Prosthecodimorpha staleyi: one gene and its partner. The protein of the gene in region 2 interacts with the protein of the main gene of each other region in a pairwise test. Links are inferred from orthologs where the notes say so. Each region holds a gene or a part of one and is shown on either strand. Other genes may lie near its edges.

Region 1 (3,325 bases), on a different replicon or contig from region 2:
GCCGAAAGCACCACGATCGGGACCTGCGAGAAGGCGCGGACCTGACGAATCACGTCCTTGCCGTCGCAATCGGGCAGGCCGAGATCGAGCACCACCGCGTCCGGCGCCGCCATGGCGACGGCCTTGATGGCGCTCCGGCCGTCGAGGGCCTGGACGACCTCGAAGCCGGAGGCCTCGAGCGCCGGCTTCAGGAAGCGCTGGATCTGAGGTTCGTCGTCGACGACGAGGATGCGTGGGTCGGACCTCATCATGGGATGCCTTCAGGCGGCCCGCCGGCTTCGGGACATGGTGCGGACAGGGGCCAGGTGATCAGGATGCGGGTGCCGCGCGCGCCGGCGATCGGGCTTTCGGCGCGGATGGTGCCGCCCATCGCCTCGACGATCCCCTTGGCGATGGCGAGACCCAGTCCGGTCCCGGCGGCGCGGCCATCGCCGGCGGCGACCCGGTGGAACTTGGCGAAGACGCGGTCGAGCTGGTCCGGCGGAATGCCCGGCCCCCGGTCCTCGACGACCAGACGGATGCGGCCGTCGGCGACTTCGAGCCAGACCGTCGCCTCCGCATTCGGGCCGGCATACTTGTCGGCATTCTCCAGGATGTTGAAGAGCACCTGATCGACCAGAATCGGATTGCCGCGCACCGTCGCCGAGGGCGGCCAGGGCCGGGTCTTGACCGTCAGGCCGGGCAGCAGCAGCGCCGCGCGAGCGATCAGACCGGGCAGGACCTCGACGAGATCGACCTCGTCGGGCGTGATCTCCAGACCGCCGGCCTCCAGCTTGGTCATGTCGAGCAGGTTGGAGACGAAACGGGAGAGGCGCCGGGTCTCCTCCTCGATGGTCAGCAGCAGATCGCCGCGCGCCGTCTCGTCCATCCTGGGTCCGAGCGTCCGAACCGCGGTGATCGAGCCCAGGATGGCGGCCAGCGGCGTCTTGAGATCGTGGCTCAGCGAGGTCAGCAGGGCCGAGCGCAACCTTTCGCCTTCCGCCGATGCCGCGGCCCGGTTCATCTCGTCGACCAGCCGGATGCGTTCGATCGCGATCGCCGCCTGGTCGATCAGGGCATCGACCAGCCGCTCGTTCTCCCCGGTCAACGCCCGGGCCGGATTGGCCGGCTCGAAGCCGATCGTTCCCGTCGTCCCGCGTGCGGTCCGCATCGGGCGGAACTGCAGCCGGGCATTGGGCAGCGTGCCGGTGCGCCAGCCGGCAGGCTCTTCGTGGTTCAGCGCCCAATAGGCCGCGGTCCATTCCGCCGGCCCCATCTCGTCGTCGGGCGGGGCGGCACCGCTCAGGACCAGGTCGGAGCCCTCGGCGAGAAAGATCAGGCATCGGCCGCCGACCGAGGCGGCGATCTGCGAGGCGACCGCCCAGAGCAGGTCGTCCAGTTTCGCGGTACCCGAAAGCTTGCGGGCGAACTCGTATTGCGAGCGGATCGCGGCCGCCCGCAAACGGATCAGTTCGGACTGATCGCGCAGGCGTCCAGCCATGCCGCCGATGGCGATCGCCACCAGAAGAAATACCACCAGCGCCAGAAGTTCGTGCGGCTTGGCGACCGTGAAGGTGTAGACCGGCTCGATGAAGAAGAAATTGTAGGCCGCGAAGGACAGCGCCGAGGCGAGAACCGCGCTTGCCGTACCGAAGCGCAGCGCACACAGCACCACGGCGGCGAGGAAGATCATCGACAGATTGGGCAGCTCGACATAACGCACCAGTCCGGAGCCGATGGCGAGCGCCGCCGCCACCGCCAGGACCGCCGCCCCGGCGCCCGACAGCGAGAGCGCCGGCAGCCGGAGCCGCGGCATCCCGGCCGGCGCCGGGCGTACGGCATCGTCCTCGCCGACGACATGGACCGACAGGGCGCCCGCCCGCTCCAGCACGGCCTCGGTCAGGGATCGGCCGCGCAGCCGGGCCCAGCGCCCGCTCCGGGACCGCCCCAGGAAGATCTGCGTCGCATTCTCCGCCCGCGCGATGCGCAGGATCCCGGTGACGATATCGCGGCCCGAGGGGCGCAGGACCGTCGCGCCCAGCCGTTCGGCCAATCGAAGGGCCTCTTCGATCCGTTCGGTGGCTGCCGTGTCGGGGGTCAGGTCGGGGCGTTCGACATGGACGGCGAGCCAGTCGGCGTTGAGCCCGCTGGCGAAGCGGCTGGCTGCCCGGATCGCCGTCACGGAGCGGGCATCGCCGCCGACGCAGACGAGGATGCGCTCGGCGGTCGGCCAGGGCCCCTCGATCGCGTTCTGGCGCAGATAGTCGACCATCTGGTCGTCGACCCGCGCCGCCGTCCGGCGCAAGGCCAGTTCGCGCAGAGCCGTCAGGTTGCCGGGCTTGAAATAGTGGTCGATTGCGCGGCGGGCGTTGTCGGCCAGATAGACCTTGCCGTCCTTCAGCCGCTGGATCAGCTCGGACGGCGTGATGTCGACCAGCACGACCTCGTCGGCCCGGTCGAGCACCGTGTCGGGCACGGTCTCGCGCACCGTCACGCCGGTGATGCGCGAGACCACGTCGGACAGGCTCTCCAGATGCTGGATGTTGAGCGCGGTCCAGACGTCGATGCCGGCGCGCAGGAGTTCGTCGATATCCTGGTAGCGTTTCGGGTGGCGGCTGCCGGGGGCGTTGCTGTGGGCGAGTTCGTCGACGACCAGCACGGCCGGCCGGCGGGCCAGGGCGGCGTCGATGTCGAATTCCTGCAGCCGGTGGCCGCGATGGAAGAACGGCCGGCGCGGCAGGATCTCGAGCCCCACCGTCAGCGCCTCGGTGTCGGCCCGGCCATGGGTCTCGGCGAGACCGACCACGACGTCGGTGCCGGCCTGCCCTGCCTGCCGCGCGGCCGACAGCATCGCATAGGTCTTGCCGACGCCGGGCGCGGCGCCGAGCCAGACCTTCAGCCGGCCGCGGCGCTCGCTGTCGGCGAGCGCCAGCAGTGCGTCCGGGGACGGCCGCCGATCCGGATTGGTCTCGCCCATGCGCGCCGCCTCCGTCAGGAAAGCCGGTCGAGCGCGCGGTTGAGCATCAGGACATTGACCCTGCGCTCGCCGAACAGACCCAGCTCCCGGCCCTCGATCATCGTGTCGACCAATGTTCTCAGCCGCGCGGGGTCCAGCTTGCGCGCCGCTGCGACCCGGTCGACCTGGGCATAGGCGAAGTCCGGGCTGACATGCGGGTCGAGGCCGCTCGCCGACGCGGTCACGGCGTCGGCCGGTACCGGTGTCGCCGCCCCGGCGGTCTTGAGCGCGCCGACATCGCCGCGGACGCGGTCGATCAGCTTCGCCGAGGTCGGGCCGAGATTGGAGCCCGACGAGGCGGCGGCGTCGTAGCCGTCCGTCCCGGCGGCC
Region 2 (2,964 bases):
GAGGGCATCACGATGCCGCCGGGCCTGCCGCACCGGCGCCGCACGGCCTCCGACGAGAGCCACATCATGAAGCTGAAGCGCAACCGCACCGCCCTGCGCAAGCGCGGCAACATGTTCACCCCGGAGCAGCTGCAAGCCGACGAGGCCGGATTCCGCTGGGTCATCGAGAACAACACGCTGTTCGATCCGACGCCGCATCGCGAGCGGCTGATCGAAGCCTTCCGGCCGGAGAACCGGGCCTTCGCGGCGGCGACCGGCTACGATCTCGCAAAGATGAAATATCCGGTCTGACGCCGGTCGGCGCCGGGCGCCCGCCGGCCGCCCGGGACCGTCTTGAACCTCGTTCGAAGCCGACCCATATTGCGGTAACGGGTCCGACCGGACCCGGCCGGATGCCCGAGGGGTCCGGAAGCCTACGGGTCGCTTCGACGGAGGGCCTCGATCATGTCACGCCTCACGGGCTTCTCGAGCCCGTTTCTGCTCGGTTTCGACGAGATCGAGCGCGTCCTGGACCGTGTCTCCAAGGCCGCCAACGACGGCTACCCACCCTACAATATCGAACGCCTGTTGCGTCCTGGCGACCGGGGCGACGTGCTGCGCATCACCCTGGCGGTGGCCGGTTTCACGCGCGACCAGCTCGACGTGACGCTGGAGGAGAAGCAGCTCGTCATCCGCGGCCGCCAGACCGAGGATGACCGCGACCGTCACTTCCTGCACCGCGGCATCGCGGCGCGCCAGTTCCAGCGGGCCTTCGTGCTCGCGGAAGGCATTGAGGTGATCGGCGCGGAGCTGAAGGACGGCCTGCTGTCGATCGATCTTGCCCGGCCGGAGCCGGAGCGGGTGATCCGGAAGATCGACATCGCGACCAGCGACTGAAGGCGGACCGCCGACCGGGGCACCGGCAGCGCACCGGTCTTGACCCCGTCGACGTCCGCCCGGTGCGGACGCCGGGTCGAACCTTATCGAGGAGAATTCACATGACCGAGGACCATGCCGCCAAGGCCGTGATGGAGACGGCCGAATTCGCCCATCTGGGCGAAGGCGAGGTTGCCTATCTGCGCGAACTCAAATCCGAAGAGCTTCCGGGTCTGTTCCCGAACGTGCCGCGCATCGCGCCGGGCGTGACCATCTGGGCTTTGATCAATGCCAGCGGCGCGCCGATCCTGCTCGCGGATTCGCGCGACGTTGCGGTCGCCGGCGCCCTGGAAAACGAGTTGACGACGGTCAGCGTCCACTGAACGCCGCAGGCCCGGCACGCAGCCGAAACCGCAAGCCCCGACGGCACACTCACGAGGGTCGAGGCCGGCCGCCAAGGCCGGTCAGGCCGCGTGGGAGGCGAGCGGCTGGGTCAGCACGCTGTAGAGCGCGTCGGCATCGTTGGCAGCGCGCAGCTTGGCGGCGATGGCCGGGTCGCGCAACACCCGAGCGACCCGGGCGAGCGCCTTCAGGTGGTCGGCACCGGCGCCCTCCGGCGCCAGCAGCATGAAGATCAGGTCGACCGGCGCATCGTCGATCGCGTCGAAATCGACCGGGCGCTCAAGCCGTGCGAACAGGCCGACCAACGTCGGCAGGGCGTCGATCCTGCCGTGCGGAATGGCAATGCCCCGTCCGACGGCGGTCGAGCCGAGACGCTCGCGCTGCAGGATCGTGTCGAAGATCTCGCGTTCGCCGAGCCCCGTCACCTTCGCGGCACGCGTCGCCAAATCCTGAAACGCCTGCTTCTTGGAATTGGCCTTGAGCGCCGGGATGACGGCGCCGAGGTCGAGAATGTCGCTCAAGTCCATCGATGGGTCCGGAAAGGAGCCCGCCGCCGGCTCCGGCGCCATGCGCGGAACGGTCGGGTCGGGTCGTCTGGCGCGTCAAGCTCGGAATCGGGATCGGGTACTGTTCGACCGGATGGAAGGTCCGGCCGGGCGAAGCGGGGTGCCCCGCGTCGCCCGGTCATGACACTGCCGGACCGGGTCGACCGGATCAAGCCGAGGTTGCAGGCAATGTCGGATCGATCCAGCCGATATTTCCGTCACGGCGCCGATAGACGACGTTCAGGCCGCCATTGCCGGCATTCAGGAATACCACGAAGGGTGCATGGGTCAGGTCGAGTTCCATGACCGCGCTGCCGACCGTAAGGGTCTTCAAAGTCTTGGTGGTCTCGGCGATGACGACCGGGCTGTAGTCGGCCGGCACCTCGTCCTCGTCGGCAATCGCCTCGATGACGCGATAGGTTCCCTCGACCGCCTCGGCGCGAGCGCTGCCGTTATTATAGTCACGCAGTTTGCGCTTGTAGCGGCGCAGCTGCTTGGCGATCCGCTCGGCCGCCTGGTCGACGCTCGGATAGGGCTCGTGCGCCTGGCCCTCAGACTGCAGCGTCACCCCGGTGCCGAGATGGAGCGCGCATTCCGTTCGGAAGCCGTGGCCATCCTTCTCGACCGTGACATGGCCGTTCCAGGTGCCGTTGAAATACTTGCCCAGGGTCTCGGCGATCCGGCCCTCCACATGGGTGCGCAGAGATTCGCCGATGTCGACGTTCTTGCCCGAAACCCTCAAGCCCATGGGATGCGACCTCCTTGGCGACGGTCCGCACCGGGCGGCCCCGCATTTTTTCATCTGCCCCGTCCGTTCAGGCGCGGCGGCAATGGGGGCGGTCTCATAACATTGCCGCTGGTCTTGTCAAATCCGGCATTCTCCGCGTCGCCGCCCGCAAGGACGGCGATGCATCCGTCCAGACTCAAGATATGGCGCGCCTTCGCGTCGATTCCAGGCCGTTCTGCCGCCGGACCGACGATTTTGGCCGGATGCGGGTCGTTGCGGCGCAACCGGCCGGCCGAACCCCGCGATGCGGGGACGCCGACGCGCCGCCTGACGCCGCCGGTTCCGACCGTCGGCGCTGCGGCGAGCGCATGACGGATCGCTGTCAGCCGAGCGATTTTTCGCGCCGACGCTGGACCGAGGACGGGATGTTCATCG

The links. The genes of interacting proteins can lie anywhere in the genome.
Region 1: the proteins of ptsN (region 2) and KL771_RS09395 interact in binary tests that used the Escherichia coli proteins (3 or more experiments, as listed by UniProt). The link is inferred for Prosthecodimorpha staleyi from one-to-one orthologs.

What each region holds. Positions count from the first base shown.
Region 1 is NZ_JAHHZF010000004.1:215,718-219,042, reverse strand. What follows is about bases 48-3,284. They hold KL771_RS09395 (sensor histidine kinase), read right to left. Parts: upstream 2,957-3,284; coding sequence 248-2,956; downstream 48-247. Other genes in these bases: kdpC (potassium-transporting ATPase subunit KdpC), read right to left, coding at 2,971-3,284; KL771_RS09400 (response regulator), read right to left, coding at 48-248. Also shown: more of KL771_RS09400, read right to left, coding at 1-47; more of kdpC, read right to left, coding at 3,285-3,325. UniProt on the Escherichia coli protein: Member of the two-component regulatory system KdpD/KdpE involved in the regulation of the kdp operon. KdpD may function as a membrane-associated protein kinase that phosphorylates KdpE in response to environmental signals.
Region 2 is NZ_JAHHZF010000007.1:245,498-248,461, reverse strand. What follows is about bases 53-2,928. They hold ptsN (PTS IIA-like nitrogen regulatory protein PtsN), read right to left. Parts: upstream 1,785-2,928; coding sequence 1,320-1,784; downstream 53-1,319. Other genes in these bases: rpoN (RNA polymerase factor sigma-54), read right to left, coding at 2,912-2,928; hpf (ribosome hibernation-promoting factor, HPF/YfiA family), read right to left, coding at 1,972-2,550; KL771_RS15740 (BQ00720 family protein), read left to right, coding at 978-1,238; KL771_RS15745 (Hsp20 family protein), read left to right, coding at 445-876; KL771_RS15750 (hypothetical protein), read left to right, coding at 53-291. Also shown: more of KL771_RS15750, read left to right, coding at 1-52; more of rpoN, read right to left, coding at 2,929-2,964. UniProt on the Escherichia coli protein: Seems to have a role in regulating nitrogen assimilation.